3 regions of the Kitasatospora sp. CMC57 genome follow, and region 2 is predicted to be linked to each of the others. Evidence: riboswitches for the same ligand, from Rfam matches in the RefSeq annotation. Region 2 holds a riboswitch; each other region holds the start of a gene.
What was found. A riboswitch is a leader RNA that binds a small molecule or an ion and turns the genes downstream of it on or off. The one in region 2 is predicted to bind cyclic di-AMP.
Positions count from the first base shown of each region.

Region 1: it holds a riboswitch for cyclic di-AMP, as region 2 does, so the genes downstream of both, ACKUU6_RS14965 (M23 family metallopeptidase) here and ACKUU6_RS24280 (NlpC/P60 family protein) in region 2, are expected to answer to the same signal.
Region 3: it holds a riboswitch for cyclic di-AMP, as region 2 does, so the genes downstream of both, ACKUU6_RS05870 (hypothetical protein) here and ACKUU6_RS24280 (NlpC/P60 family protein) in region 2, are expected to answer to the same signal.

Region 1 is NZ_AP035881.2:3,397,882-3,402,974, forward strand. It holds gene ACKUU6_RS14950 (class I SAM-dependent methyltransferase) at 1-384, opposite strand, end outside; gene ACKUU6_RS14955 (sensor domain-containing protein) at 475-1,176, opposite strand; gene ACKUU6_RS14960 (hypothetical protein) at 1,341-2,216, shown strand; gene ACKUU6_RS14965 (M23 family metallopeptidase) at 2,236-3,048, opposite strand; cyclic di-AMP (ydaO/yuaA leader) riboswitch at 3,060-3,223, opposite strand; gene ACKUU6_RS14970 (YiaA/YiaB family inner membrane protein) at 3,439-3,729, shown strand; gene ACKUU6_RS14975 (tautomerase family protein) at 3,737-3,934, opposite strand; gene ACKUU6_RS14980 (alpha/beta fold hydrolase) at 4,037-4,855, shown strand; gene ACKUU6_RS14985 (TetR/AcrR family transcriptional regulator) at 4,855-5,093, shown strand, end outside.
Region 2 is NZ_AP035881.2:5,417,135-5,422,227, reverse strand. It holds gene ACKUU6_RS24290 (hypothetical protein) at 1-110, opposite strand, end outside; gene ACKUU6_RS24285 (NlpC/P60 family protein) at 170-1,234, opposite strand; gene ACKUU6_RS24280 (NlpC/P60 family protein) at 1,455-2,534, opposite strand; cyclic di-AMP (ydaO/yuaA leader) riboswitch at 2,545-2,706, opposite strand; gene ACKUU6_RS24275 (NlpC/P60 family protein) at 3,089-4,117, opposite strand; gene ACKUU6_RS24270 (NYN domain-containing protein) at 4,315-5,093, opposite strand, start outside.
Region 3 is NZ_AP035881.2:1,274,741-1,279,833, forward strand. It holds gene ACKUU6_RS05855 (IclR family transcriptional regulator) at 1-602, shown strand, start outside; gene ACKUU6_RS05860 (antibiotic biosynthesis monooxygenase) at 642-938, opposite strand; gene ACKUU6_RS05865 (hypothetical protein) at 1,035-1,493, shown strand; gene ACKUU6_RS05870 (hypothetical protein) at 1,495-2,700, opposite strand; cyclic di-AMP (ydaO/yuaA leader) riboswitch at 2,704-2,868, opposite strand; gene ACKUU6_RS05875 (ribonuclease domain-containing protein) at 3,151-3,546, shown strand; gene ACKUU6_RS05880 (carbohydrate binding domain-containing protein) at 3,781-5,093, shown strand, end outside.

The DNA of each region.
Region 1 (5,093 bases), 2.0 Mb from region 2:
TGCGGCGGCCACGTACCGCTCGGGCCGGGCGGCGGTGTCGGCGGCGAACAGCCGGCGGGCCCGGTCCCAGCTGCGCAGGTAGCGCTCGGGTCGCAGCCGCCCGGCGGGCAGGTGCCGGTCGGGGTCCACGGCGAGCCGGGCGGCCACGCTGTCCCGTCCGGCCAGGGCCAGGGCGGTGAGTTCCGGCAGCGGGGCGGCGTACGCGGGGTCGGTGGCGATCACGGTGACGCCGAGTTCACGCGCCTCGGCGGTCAGTCCGGCCGCGCCGCCGGGGCAGTCCAGGACCGGTCCCGGCACGGCGGCCAGCGCGGCCCTGGTCAGGCCGAACAGACCGCAGTACTCGTCCAGCGGACGGGAGGTGATCAGCGTGCTGGGGGTGTGCACCGGGCCTCCGGGGATGCGACGGGCCCGGTACCGGGGAGCGGTACCGGGCCCGTTCATCGCAGCACGGGAGCGGCGGGGCCGCATCCGCGCTCAGCGGCCGCCGCACAGCCCCCGGATCGCGGTCCGGGAGACGGCGGTCAGGCCCCGGACCAGCACCGGGGTGAGGAAAACCAGCACCAGGCCGAGCAGCGAGACGCCCGCGATGTCCCGGCCCGAGGTGAGGTAGTACTCGTGGTGCGCCCCGGCGTCGGTGGTGAAGTCGTACACCCGGTAGCCCGGCCAGTCGGTGTAGCGGGCGAACACCCAGTGGTAGGCCGGGTAGAGCGCGACCACCCAGCCGGCCACCAGGAAGACCACCGTGAGGGTGAAGCTCAGGATGCTCCAGGGCAGCATCAGCACCTGGTACAGCGCCGCCTTCCAGCCGGCCCGGTCGGCCAGTCGGGCGGTGACGGCCCCCCAGAAGCCGGGCCGGGACTGCGCGACCGGGCCGGGTGCGGCGACCTCGGTGCCGAGCAGGGTGCGGGCCCGGTGCCGCTCCAGCGCGGCGAAGCCACGCGAGCCGGAGGTGAGCAGGGCGAGCACCGGCATCCCCAGCGCGGTGACCAGCAGGCCGAGCCCGAGCGAGAAGGAGGCCACCACGGAGGCGAAGCCCAGCACGGCGATCGGCAGCGAGCCGAGCACGAAGCCGACCTGCCGGTAGGTGGCGGCGGCGAACGGTGCCCGCCAGAACTCCGGGTGCGCCCGGCCGCCGCTGGTGCTGCGCTCGGCGTACGGGAAGGTCTGACTGGTCATCACCGGCTCCTCGGTCTGGTTGTCCTGCTCCGTGCCCACCCCTCCAAGGTGCCCGACCGGCGCCGTCCGCGACATGAGGTCCCCCGGCGGACCTGGGGTAGGGAGAACCCCACCCCCGCCCTGGACGGACGGCCTGGGCTCCCGGCACCGGATACCGTACGAGGGTGAACGACGACGACCTCCGGCTCAGCCCCCGTACCCGTGCCGACGACCTGCTCAGGTGGGCGGCCGACGAGGGTCTCGAGCCCGTCCCGGTGGAGGCGGTCCGGACGGTGCTGGCCCTGCTGGAGCTGGGCGACGGCCGGATGCACGACGGCTACCCGGAGCTGAGCTCGCCGGTGGTCGAGCAGCTGCTGTACGAGCGGATCTACATGTACGTGCAACCGGATTCCGACCCCGGCGCGTACGGGCGGGCCGTGGGGCTGCTGATCGACCATCAGCGGGCCGCCAGGCGGCTGAACGCCAAGCGGCAGGAGCGGCTGCACGCCGAGGTGGAGTGGCAGGGCGAGCTGCTCTGCGGGCTGCTCCGGCAGCCGCACCTGGTCACCTGGCCGCGGCTGTACGCGCTGCTGCTCCGGGCGGACGGGGTGGACACCACCGATCCGGCGGCAATCCGGGCCTGGTTGGACGGCTTCCGGGAGCTGACGGCGGAGCAGCGGGCCGAGGCGTTCGGCGCCCTGACCGAACTGGACGAGATCGAGGCCGACGGCGGCTGGGGCCGGCAGCGGCTGATCTCGATCGGGATGGCCACCGACGGCGCCCGGCTGCTGCTGGAGAACCGGCTGATGCAGCGCAGCTACCGCAACCTGGCCGGGCTGAACGCACTCGGCCTGCCGATGCCGGACGAGCTCTCCGGCGACTTCGAGGGCTTCGAGGCCGCGGTGGCCGAGGAGGCGCTCCGGCTGCTGGGCGAGTGGACCGTGCCCGGTCTGCCCGCGCTGCTGGTGCACGAGTACCCGGACCTGGCCCCGGAGCCGGGCACCGAGGAGATCGAGGCGTACCTCGCCGAGCAGGCGGAACAGCCCGAGCAGACCGGCTGACCGGAACGGCCCGGTCCCGTCAGGGGTTGATGCCGCGCTCGCGCAGCCAGTCCAGCGGGTCGACCGGGGCCGCGCCGTCCGGCCGGACCTCCAGGTGCAGGTGCGGCTCGGTGACGTTGCCGGTGGCCCCGACCCTGCCGAGCACGGTGCCGGGGGCGACCTCGCCCGAGGCGGTGACGATGGCGGAGAGGTGGCAGTACCAGATCTCGGTGCCGTCGCTCAGGGTCTCGATCACCCGGTAGCCGTACGCCCCGGACCAGCCGGCCGAGGTGACGGTGCCCGCGCCGACGGCGGTGACCGGGGTGCCGGTGGCGGCCGCGAAGTCCAGGCCGGTGTGCAGGTGCGACCAGTACGAGCCGGACTGCCCGTAGTGCGCGGTCAGCTCGTAGTTGCTGGTGGGCGCGGCGAACGCGGTGCGCTGCTCGGCGCGCTTCGCCTCGGCCTCCTGGGCGGACCGCTTGGCCTCCGCCTCCTGGGCCGCGGCCAGCCGGGCGGACTCGTCGGCGGCGGTGCGCTGCCCGTCGGCCTGGAGCTGGATCCGGGCGGCGAGGGCGAGGCCGGGGTCGGCGGCGAGCCCGTGCTGCTCGGCCCCGGAGGAGTCGGCGGCAGCGACGGCGGGCGGCGGCGGGGCGGCGGCGGCCGGCTCCGCCGCGGCGGAGCCGGCGGCGAAGGCGGTGGCGCCGAGCGCAGCGGTCATCGCGGTGACACCGATCAGCGGGCCGCCGGAGCGGGGCTGACGGGGTATCCGGTGCCTGGCGGCCTCCGGGTGGTCCAGCAGCAGCTGGTTGCCGGAGTCGGTACGAGGGTGTGCCTGGGAGTGCGTCGACGCCACGGAGGCGCGCTCCTTTCCTTCCTTCTCGCCTACCGGGTTAGCTGACGGGTTCGGAGCAGGAAGGTCTCCTACGACCGGGTTGTGGACCCGGCCGATTCACCCCAAGGAACGGTGGTTCCCCGGCTCCCGGACCCACCGGTGAAAGCGGGTCCTGAGGATTAGGCGACGGCGCACGGTGCCGTTCTGGTACGGCGTTGCCGACCGCGCTGCGTTATCAAACGTTAATCCTAGGAGCCCATGATTCCAAGCGGCTTGAGAGATGCAGTCCACCTCTTCTGACGACCCGTGACCGGAATGCGGCTTTTGATCTACTACTCGGTGACGGTGCGCGACGACGGGTTGAGTATCCGTACTCAGGTGCCGGACAAGGGAGTTCGGGACCCTCGGAACATGAGCGCTTCGATGCAGCCCCGGACCACCAGTGCCTACTACCTCCAGGCCGTCCTGTCCTTCGCCCTGGCCAGTGCGGCCCTGGCGATCGGGATCGCCTACCTGCCCGTCGACCCCTGGATGCGCGGCTTCCTGGCAGTCGGCCTGCTCTACGAGATCACCGCGGCGTTCACGCTCGCCAAGGTGGTCCGCGACCGCCAGGAGGTCGGCGCGATCACCAGCCGGGTCGACCAGGCACGGCTGGACAAGCTGCTCGCCGAGCACGACCCGTTCCGGGTGGAGGGGATCTGAGCGGGGGTCAGCCCCTGGCCCGCTTGGCCGCGTAGGTCTCGCCGCCCGCCATCCAGTTCTCCAGCGGGATCTCCTCGATCACCACGTTCACCACCTCCGGGCTCACGCCGGTGATCCGGACGTAGGTCTCGGTGAGCTCGCGGGCGATCTCGGCCCGCTGCTCCGCGGTCCGGCCGGCCAGCTGCTTGACATTGATGAACGGCATGACGACCCCTCAGGTCCGGTGCGACTCGATCGCTCCGCACGGTATCCCATCGCTTCTCGGCACCCCTTGACAGCTAAGGCTATTAGCCTTAGCTTTATGGGCATGACGCAGACGCTGACCACCCAGTTCCTGACCGTTCCCGGCGGCCGACTGGCCTACGACGACACCGCCACCGAGACCGGCCTGCCGGTCGTCCTGCTCCCCGGCATGCTCGACTCGCGCAGCGTGTACCGCCACCTGCGCCCGCTGCTCACCGCCGCCGGCCACCGGGTCGTCACCCTGGACCTGCGTGGGCTCGGCGAGTCCTCGATGACCTGGAGCGACTACTCCCCCGCCTCGATCGCCGAGGACACCCTGGCCCTGCTCGACCACCTGGGCATCGAGCGGGCCGCCCTGGTCGGCAACTCCTACACCGGCGCCACCGTGGTGCGGGCCGCCGCCCTGGCCCCCGAGCGGGTGGCCGGGATCGCCCTGATCGACGCCTTCATCGAGAACCTGCCGCCGAGCGCCGTCCAGCGCGCCGTGCTCAAGGCACTCGCCTTCACCGTGACGCACGTCCCCGCCGCCTGGGGCAGCTACCTCGACAAGGCCTACCCGACCGCCAGGCCCGCCGACTTCGCGGAGTACCGCTCCGCCGCCGTGACCGCCCTGCGCACCCCCGGCCGGAAGCCCGTCACCCGGGCGTACGCCACCGGCGACTCCGCGCCGACCGGCTGGAGCGCCGAGGTGCGCCGCCCCGCGCTCGTCCTGATGGGCAGCCAGGACCCGGACTTCCCCGACCCGGCCGTGGTGGCCGACCGTCAGGCGGCCGCACTGAAGGCCCGTAAGGTGATGATCGACGGTGCCGGGCACTACCCGATGGCGGAGTTCCCGCAGGCCACCGCCGACGCCCTGCTCCCCTTCCTGGACGAGGTCGCCTGATGCCGAGGGCCGGACTCACCCCCGCCGCCGTGGTGGACCACGCGCTCGAACTGATCGATGCCCACGGCCCCGAGAGCCTCACCCTGGCCGCCGTGGCCGCCCGGGCGGGCGTCGCCACCCCCTCGCTGTACAAGCACGTCCCCGGCGGCCTGCCCGAGCTGCGTCGGCTGATCGCCGTCCGGGTCACCGAGGAACTGGCCGAGCGCCTGGCCGCCTCGGTGGTCGGGCTCGGATCGCC
Region 2 (5,093 bases):
GCCGGGGCGGCGGGCGTCGGCACCGGCCCACCGGCGGGCCGAGCCGCCGGGGGCGAGAGCTGCACCAGCCCGGCCGCCGCGAGCAGCAGCGCGGCCCGACGGGACAGCACGGCGCCGCCGACCCGCGCCCCGGCGTCCGGGGCGGGGTCGGCGGACGGCCGGGCGCCGCTCAGACCCGCACCACCCCGGAGACGGGCATCGCGCTGACGCTCTCGTAGCGGACCCGGGCGCCGGGGTAGGGCGCGTGCACGACCACACCGCCGCCGGCGTACATCCCGACGTGGTGCATGTCCCTGTAGAAGATCACCAGGTCTCCCGGCCGGGCCTCGGCGAGGCTGATCCGCTGCCCCGCGCCGGCCTGCTGCTGCGAGGTGCGCGGCAGGGTCACTCCAGCCTGCCGCCAGGCCCAGTACATCAGACCGGAGCAGTCGAACGTCGTGGGGCCGGTCGACCCGTACACGTACGGGGAGCCGATCTTGCTGCTGGCGGCGGCCAGCGCGGCGGCGGCCCGGCCGGAGGCGGCGGGCAGGTTGCCGAGGTCGAGCCGCTCGGCGCCCCGGGCGGCCCGGCGGGCGGCGTCCCTGGCGTCGTCGTCGGCCATCCTGGCCCGCTCCCCCGCACCCAGCGTGTTCAGCAGCCGCTGGGCCTTGGTGAGCCGCTGCCGGATCTCCTGCTTGCTCTCCTCCAGGGTGCGCCGGACGGACTCCAGCTCGGCCAGCTTGGCGGTGGTCTCGGCCCGTCGCTGGTCGAGCCGGCGCTGACTGTCGATCACCTCGCGGAGGGTGTCGTTCTGCCGCTCCGCCGACTGGTCCAGGGCGCGGGCGCGGTAGAGGTAGGCGGCCGGGTCGGAGTCCAGCATCAGCTGGACCGCCGGGTCGATGCCGCCCGCCCGGTACTGGGCGGCGGCCACCGAGCCGAGGCCGGAGCGCAGCCGGTTCAGCTCATCCTGGCCGACCGCCACCTGGGCCTGCAGCGACCCCGTGTCGGACTGGAGCCGCCGCTGCTGCTCCAGCGCCGCGTTGAACTTCTCCGAGGCCTGCTCGGCCTCCTCGTAGAGCTGGTCCACCTGCGCCTTGACGTCCTTGCGGGTGGGCGGCTCGGCCGGGGCGCCGGGCGCGGCCCCGGCGGCGCCGGTGGCGGCCGCGCCGAGCACCGTGGTGGCCGCTGCGGTGAACACCAGCGCCCGGGTGAACCGGCGGGCGCCTGGCAGGGGAGAACGACTGTGCGACGACATACCGGCGGCGGCTCCGTTCCTGCGCCGGGCCACCGCCGCCGCCCGGGTCGGGCGGCTCCTCGCGAAGGTCCGGGGGCAGACGTTAGCGAGTCGCGGCGATCTAGTCCAAACCCCTACAGTGCCGAATATTTGACCACTAATCGGACATCAGCTCGGGTCCCCGGGAACGCCGCAGGCCCGGCACGGGGCCGGGCCTGCGGGTGGAGATCCTGACCGGTGGTCAGACCCGGACGATGCGGGTGATCGGCATCACCGTGGCGGACTCGTGCCGGACCAGGGTGCCGGTGCGCGGCGCGTGCACGATCTGACCGTTCCCCACGTAGAGGCCGACGTGGCCGCCCCCGCGGTAGATGATCAGGTCGCCGGGCTTGGCGTCGGCGATGTTGGTGCCGATGTTCTGACCGGCGCCCATCTGTGCCTCCGAGGTGCGCGGCAGCGAGATCCCGGCCTTGTTGAACGACCAGACCATCAGGCCGGAGCAGTCGAAGCTGCCCGGGCCGACCGAGCCGTAGCCGTACGGCGTGCCGATCTGCGCCTCGGCGGCGGCGATCACGGTGGCGGCGTAGGAGCCGGCCGGCAGGGCGCTCAGGTCGGTCCGGGCCTCCGAGCGGGAGGCCCGGTCGTCGGTCTTCGACGCCGTGGCGGCCTTCGCGGCCGACTCGGCGGCGGCCCGGGCGTCGGCGGCCCGCAGCTCGTCCTGCTCCTTCTTGCTGAGCGTGTCGAGCAGGGTCTGCGCGGCGGCCAGCTTCGCCTGGATCTGGTCCTTGCCCGCGCGGAGCTCCTGGGTGGTGCGCTCCAGGTCGGCGAGCTTGTTCTGCGCCTCGGACTTCTGCTGGTCGAGCTTGGCCTGCTCGCCCTTCAGCGTCTTCAGGGTGTCCGCCTGGGAGGCGCCGAGTTGGCTCAGCGAGTCGGCCTGACCCAGGAAGGCGTCCGGGCTGCTGGAGAGCATCAACTGGACCGTGGGCGAAATCCCGCCGGTCCGGTACTGCTCGGCGGCGATCTCCCCGAGGGTGCCCTGAAGGGTGGTCACCTGGGCCTGCTGCCGTGCCACCTCGTCCTGGAGACTGCTGACCTGCTTCTGCAGGGTCTGCTGCTTCTCCGTGGCCGCGTTGAACTTCTCGGTCGCGTCCTCGGCCTGCTCGTTGAGCTGGTCGACCTGGGACTTGACCTCGTCCTTGGTGGGAGTCGGGTCGGCGTGTGCACCGGTCTGGGTGGACAGCGCCACCGCAGCGGCGGCGGCAGCCGTGATGATCGAGACCCGGGTGCGACCGGCAGGCTTGGGACGACGATGGGACGCCACGAAGGCGGACTCCTTCTTCCTACGGCCGCCTACCGGGTGAGCTGACGGGTTCGGGCTGGAAGAGACGCCCTACGACGCCTCACCGCCGAGCCGTCTCACGACGGTCCGCCGACCTGGCGCCGATTCACCCCGAGGAACATGGTTCCCCGGCTCCGATCGGCAGTGCCCTCACAAGGGCTTCCCCGTGGGGCAGTTGGACTGCCCCGCTGCGTCTCGGACTCGGCGGTAACCCCCGCCGCCACCCAGGTTGGGTGATCGACAGTGCGGTGGTTCGAGAAGGACCCTAGTAACCCAACCGTGATCGGTTCAAATCCTTGTAAGAAAAAAGTCGGAATGAAGTCGTGATTCTTTGGTGATTACGACCGAGCGTGATCGAAAACGCACGCTCCGCCGATGAAATCCCGGGATGCGGACGCGGCGGGGCCCGCCGGAGGTGTCCCAGATCACAGGGAGGTTCCGGCGGGCCCGCGCGTGTCACGAGGCGTCAGTTGTACGCCTTAGGAAGGAGATGTCCGTTATGCCGCATCAGGCTGACGGGCGATCAGAACGGAGGATCAGACCCGGCGAATGGTCTTGATCGGCATCGCGTCGGCCTTCATCACCTTCACCACGTCACCGGTGTGCGGCGCGTGCACCACCAGACCGTTGCCGATGTAGATCCCGACGTGGTGCGCGTCGTTGTGGTAGATCACCAGGTCGCCCGGCAGCGCGTTGGCGTAGTTGTTGCCGACGCCCGTGCCGGCCGTCGCCTGCTCCTGCGAGGTGCGCGGCAGCGAGACACCGGCCTGCGCGTAGGCCCAGACCACCAGGCCGGAGCAGTCGAAGGAGTTCGGCCCGGTGGCGCCCCAGACGTACGGCTTGCCCTGCTTGCCCATCGCGGCGGCGACCGCGGCACCGGCGTAACCGGAGGCCGGCGGCAGGTTCTTGACGTCGTACCGCTCGGAGCCACGGGAGGAGCGCTCGTTCTCCAGGGCGCTGCGGTCGGCCGCGCTCAGCTGGTTGAGCAGCTTCTGGGCCTCGGCCAGCTTCTGCTGGACCTCGGCCTTGGCGTCGTTCAGCACCTTGGTGTTGCGGTCCAGTTCGGCCAGCGTCTCCGCGGCCTCGACCTTCTGCTGGTCCAGTCGGCGCTGCTGGTCCTGCAGCGTCTTCAGGCTCTGCACCTGGGTCTCGTTCACCTGGTCGACGCTGGAGGCCTTGGTCAGGTAGTTCTCCGGGTCGGAGGAGAGCATCAGCGCGACCGAGGGGTCCACCCCACCGTCGCGGTACTCCTGCGCCGCCACGGCCGCCAGGCCGCCCTGAAGGGCCGTCATCTGCTCCTGGCCACGGGCCACCTGGTCCTGGAGCTGCTCGGCCTGCTTGCGCAGCTGGTCGGTCCGCTCCTTGGCGCCGTTGAATCGCTCGGCGGCCTGCTCCTGCTCGTTGAAGAGCTGGTCGACCTGGACCTTGACCTCGTCCTTGCTCGGCTTGGCCGGCGCCGCGTGGGCACCCGTCTGGGCCGAGAGGGCGACCGCGGTCGCTGCGGCAGCGGTCAGCACGGAGACCCGCGCACGGCTCGGCTGCTTGGGGCGGCGGTGGGAAGCCAAAGGACTAGCTCCTTCATCACTCCTGGACGCGGCCTCACCCATTCGGGTGCATGTCCAGAATATAGGTTTGACGCCCGACCCTAGTGAAGTTGTCACGGGTACGCCACTCCCCTACCGCTACGAACTTCCGCCCCGGGAGCGGAATTCACCGGACCGACACAATCGGGCCACCGGCTCTGACCAGCGGTCAGACGGATTCACGGCCTGGCCAGCCGCTTGAGCAGGAGCAGCGACGCGACCGGGCGCGCACCGGCCTTCTTCACGCCGTCGGCGACCTCCTTGTCGGTGGAGACCACCACCACCGGACGCCCCTGCGGCTCGGCCCTGACGAGCCGCCGAATCAACTCGTCCGCGGTCTCGCCGGTCCGACTGAACCGGACCCTGACCCCGCGCGGTGGCGCCAGGATCACCGGCACGTCCAGGTCCTGCCCGTCGAAGACGCAGGTCACCTCGGCTTGGGTGCGCTGGGCCAGCATCGCGAGCCCGCCCAGCAGCCGGATCCGCTGCTGCTCCAGCGGCAGCGTCGGGTACCCGGTCTTGGTGACGTTGTAGCCGTCCACCACCAGGTGGACCTGAGGGATCGCCAGCAGCTGGTCCAGCAGCGCCGGGTCGTCCTCGGCCAGCGCCCGCCGGGCCACGTCGTGTGGGGAGGCGGAGGCCGGTGCCACCGCGTCCACCAGGTCGGCCGGGTGGAGCTGCGCCACCGGCAGTGCCAGCTCCCGCTGGAGGCCCTGGGCGGACTGCAGCACGGTGTCCAGAAGCAGCCGCAGCCGCATGTCCTCGACGCTGCGGCCCTCCCTGGCGGAGCGACGGCCCGTCTCCAGGGCGGTCTCCAGCTCGGCGATCCGGTGCCGCAGCCGCCGGGCCTCGGCCTCGGCCGCGCTCTGCTCGGTGGCCGCCGCGGCCCGCGCCTCGGCCAGCTCCGCCTGCACCTTGCGGGCCTCGGCCTGGGCCCGCCGGGTGTCGCTCTCCAGCG
Region 3 (5,093 bases), 4.1 Mb from region 2:
AGGGGTATGTCCGCCAGGACACCGCCCGCCGCTACACCCTCGGCCCCCGGCTGATCCGGCTCGGCGAGACCGCCGGCCGGCTGCTCGGCAGCTGGGCCCGTCCGTACCTGGCGGAGCTGATGGAGGCCACCGGCGAGACCGCCAACCTGGCCGTGCTGGAGGGCGGCGAGGTGGTGTACGTCGGACAGGTGCAGTCGCGCCGCTCGATGCGGATGTTCACCGAGGTCGGCCGCCGGGTGCAGCCGCACTGCACCGGGGTCGGCAAGGCCCTGCTGGCCCAGCTGGACGAGGCCGAGGCGCGCGGCGTGCTCGGCACCCAACCGCTCCAGTCGCACACCCCGTACACCGTCACCGACCAGGCCGAGCTGTTCACCCAGCTGGCCCGGGCCAGGGAGCGCGGCTACGTGGTGGACGACCAGGAGCAGGAGATCGGCGTCCGCTGCATTGCCGTTGCCGTGCCGGGTGCGCCGACCCCGACCGCGCTCTCGGTCTCGGGGCCCGAGGCCCGGATCCGGGCGCTGGAGGCCCAGGCGGGCAACACCGCGCTGGTGCCGGTGATGCGGCAGATCGCGAGCCGGCTCGGGCAGGTGCTGGCCCCCTGACACCCTGCGGCTCGGACGGCCCGTTGCACTGACGGCGGGTCAGTCCAGCATGAGCGAGCCGACCTGGGACGCCGTCAGATGAAAGACCGCCAGCTCCGGCTCGGCGCCCACCTGGGCGAATAGTCGGGGCGCGGCGGCCAGTTTGGGGTTGGACCGCACCGCCTCCAGCGCGGCCTTGTCCCGCCACAGGCTCTGCACCCGCCAGCGTCCGCCCGGGCCGCGGAGCAGCTCCGTCCTGATCAGCCCCTCCGGCAGCGGACCGGCCACCAGCTCCCGGTACGACGTCACCAACTCGGCCTCGCGGTCCGGTCCGACGACCGCGCTGACTTCACTCAAGACCTCTCCGGACACTGTCCTCACCTCCGTGGGAATCCACGCTACGCCGATACAGTGCGTACCGGGATCACTACGATCGGCAGACAGGTGATGACAGTGCGCAGATGGGTGATGACCGGCCTGGCCGCCACGGCGGCGCTGGTGCTCGGTGCCACAACGGCGAGCGCGGTGCCCTCGAACTCCGACCTGGAGGTGGTCAGGATCGACCCCGGCCCGGCCACGCCGGGCGGCACCACCACCGTGCACGGCTTCGTGGCCAACCTCGGCCCGCAGCAGACCGGCTCCTCGTTCACCGTGCTGATCGACCTGCCGGCCGGGTTCACCGCCGTGGGGCCGTACTTCCCGGCGAACTGCAGGTCCCTGGTCGGCCGGGTGGTGAGCTGCACCTTCGGCGCCGGGCTGCCCTCGCTGCGGACCGCGACCGCGCTGGTGCCGGTCCGGGTGAACGCCGACGTGCCCCACGGCACGAAGGCCGAGGGGCACGTCAGGGTGGTGAGCGTGGACGATCACAACGCCGCGAACGACAGCACGCCGTTCACGCTGACCGTCAGCTGAGTCAGCGGTACACCCGGACGTAGTCCGAGGAGAAGCTGATCGGCGCGGTGCCGGAGGGTCCCGGGTGGTACTGCCCGGCGCCCACCGAGAGGTTGAGGATCAGGTAGGCGGACCAGTCGGCGCCGACACCGGTGCCGTCGGAGAAGACCTTGGCGCCGTTGACGTACCAGTCGACCGAGTTGGCGCCGTAGTAGGTGCCGATGGTGACCCACTTGTCGTGGCCGACCGCATTGGCGTCGGTGTAGTACTTCGAGCCGGACTTGACGTGGTTGGTCAGCTCCAGCAGTCCCGCGTTGTCGGGGTGGTACTCGAAGCTGTCGATCTCGCCGTTGCCGTTCTTCCAGGTCCAGAGCGCGGGCCAGGCGCCGGAGCCGGCCGGCAGCTTGACCCGGGTCTCGGCGTAGTCGCCGGTCTTCACCTGGAAGCCCTGACTGGAGTACTCGGTGGTGAGCAGCCCGGTGTCCCAGGCCTGCTTGCCGTTCTCCAGGGTGTGGCTGGACGGCTTGGCCGTGAAGGTCGCCACTCCGCCGGAGACCGAGACGCCGCTGGTGCTGATCCAGTCGAGCTTGTTGTCGTCCGGGTTGTGGTTGCCGTAGCGGTACGAGCTGCTCTTGTCACCGACCCACTTGGAGCCCCAGGCGATCGAGCTGTCGAACTCCTCGGACCAGGTCAGCGCCTTGCCGGGGATCGGCGAGGTGGTGGTCGGCTGCGTCGGGGCCGGCGCGGGGGTGGGCGTCGGCGCCGGAGCCGGGGTCGGCGCGGGGGCCGGGGTGGGCGTCGGGGCCGGCGCGGGAGCGACCGTGCCGCCGACGGTGAGCTGCTGCGACGGCAGGTTGTGCCAGCCACCGGAGTAGTCCTGCCAGAAGCCGAACTGGGTGTACGTGCCGGCGGGCAGCGTACGGGCCCCGCTGGTGAAGGTCACGCCGCCGGGGCAGATCTGCACGTTCGAGGCGTTGCCTGGGAAGTCCAGGTTGTGACCGGCCGCGTCCCGGACGCCGACGCCGAGCGTCTTGGCGGTGAAGCAGGCGCCGGAGTGGACGGTCAGCCCGGCCTTGGTCCAGGTGTTCGCGGCCATCGTGGTGGGGGTCAGCCGGTCCTGGGTCACCGTGGTGGCGGCCTGGGCCTGACCGGACAGGCCGGTGGCGATCAGCGGTACGGCGGCCAGTGCGGCCACGCCGAGGCGTGCGGGGGTAAGGGCTGTGCGCATGGGCAGGGTCCTCTGCGACGCCTACGAGGTGAGCTGTCGGGTTCGGGCAAGAGGATCGCCCGGCCGCTGTGGGAGCGGCTTCACCCCGAGCGGGCCCATGCCGGAGCAGGGGGCACCGCAGACTGACCTGGTTCCCCCGCTCCTGTCCATGTTCGGTGCTCGGGCAACCGGCGCCGGGTGGACAGGACTCGGCGTCCCGGCGATGGCGTCCGCGTAGGTGCGGACAACTCCATGCAGGCTAGGCAGGTCGTCCGGCCATCGACAACGAGAGCTGCCTCACACGGGCTCCCGGGTGGCACGGCTCGCCGGGTCGGCCCCCGCCCGGGGCGTCGGGGCTCCCGCCGGATGGCCGTCCGTGACAAGTCGCTTGGATTCCAAGGTAGTTACGCGCAAGTGAAGTATTGGCGCAGCACTTCCCCAGGGACCTGACATGACCACACAATGTCAGTCATGCGAATGACTCTACGCGCGTTGAAGACCCGTGCCGTCTCCGTCGCCGTGGTGGGCCTGGTCACCCTGGCCCCCACCGCCGTGTTCGCCACCGACGCCTCCGCCGACGTCAGTGGCAGCATCTGTCTGACCGCCCTGCCCAGCCAGGGCCGGGACACCGTCCGGCTGATCGACCAGGGCGGCCCGTTCCCGTACCGCCAGGACGGCGTCGTCTTCCAGAACCGGGAGGGCGTACTGCCCGACCAGGACAGCGGCTACTACCACGAGTACACCGTCAAGACGCCCGGATCGTGGACCCGAGGTGCCCGACGGATCATCACCGGCAAGGTGTTCCACGAGGAGTACTACACCTCGGACCACTACGCGACCTTCCGTCAGGTCGACTTCGGCTGCTGACCACCCGTCACCTCCGGCGCCCGTCCCCGAACTCCGGGGGCGGGCACCGTCGTTTCCCACCGCGACTCTTTACGGGTGATTTACAGCCGGGTACGCTCCCTGAAACATCTTGCGGCATCTTGCGCAAGATGGAACGTCAACTCCCGGTCGGTGGCGTGCGCCGCAGTGCCCTTCCCAGGCCCTGTGCTGTCGACGGGTTCTCCCCCACCCCATCAGGCCCCGAGGAGTCCATCCGTGGACCGTGAAGCCGCACGCCGCCGTCCCCTTCGTCGAAGTCCCCGCCGTCGAAGTCCGCTGCTCGCCGTCCTGGCGGTCGTCGCCGGACTGGTCGCCACCCTGCTGCCCGCGCTCACCGCGAGGGCCACCGCCACCACCACCGTTTCCGCCGCCCCGACCTCCGCCACCGTCTACTACTGGACCGCGGGCACGAACTGGTCGGCGTACTACCTGCATTGGGCCGCCACCGGCGGCGGCTGGACCACCGTGCCCGGCACGAGGCTCACCGCCGCCTGCACCGACTGGGTCAAGCTGACCGTCGACCTGGGCACCGCCGCCACCTGGCAGGCGACCTTCAACAACGGCTCGGGCACGTGGGACAACAACGGCGGCGCCAACTACCAGTTGGGCACCGGCGCGGTGACCGTCAAGAACGGCGTGGTGGCCCACAGCGACCCGTGCGGGAGCGGCACACCGCCGCCAACTCCCCAGCCGGGTAACGCCGCCACCGTCTGGTACGCCACCGCCACGGTCGGCTGGTCCACCGTCAACCTGCACTGGGCGCCCACCGGCGGCGCCTGGACCACCAGCCCCGGCGTCGGCATGGAGGCCGCCTGCGCCGGCTGGGTGAAGAAGAGCGTCAGCCTGGGCACCGCCACCGCCTGGCAGGCGACCTTCAACAACGGCAACGGCGTCTGGGACAACAACAACGGCGTCAACTACCAACTCGGCAGCGGCAACAGCACCGTCAAGGACAGGACCGTGACGGCCACGGCCGTCGACCCCTGCGCCGCCGCGGTGCCCGACACCACCGCGCCGACCGCCCCCACCGGTGTGGCCGCCACCGCCACCGGCACCGCCACCGTGCTGACCTGGAACCCCGCGACCGACAACGTCGGGGTGACGGGCTACCAGATCACCAGGACCGGTGGCACCAAGGGCAGTTCGGTCACCGACACCGGCTCCACGGTCTACTCGCAGAGCGGTCTCGAGCCCACCACCGCCTACTGCTGGACCGCCAGGGCCCGCGACGCGGCGGGCAACCTCTCCGCCGCCTCGGCCGCGTCCTGCGCCACCACAGGCCCGGCCGAGCCCACCCCGGCCGGCGGGACGCCTCTGGGCGGTGACCCGCGCAAGGACCCGATCTACTTCGTGTTGACGGCCCGTTTCAACGACGGGGACAGCAGCAACAACCGGGGCGGCAGCCAGGACGTGAAGTCCGGCAACGCGGCCGGCAACGACCCGATGTTCCGGGGTGACTTCAAGGGCCTGGTGCAGAAGCTCGACTACGTCAAGGGCCTCGGCTTCTCGGCGATCTGGATCACGCCCGT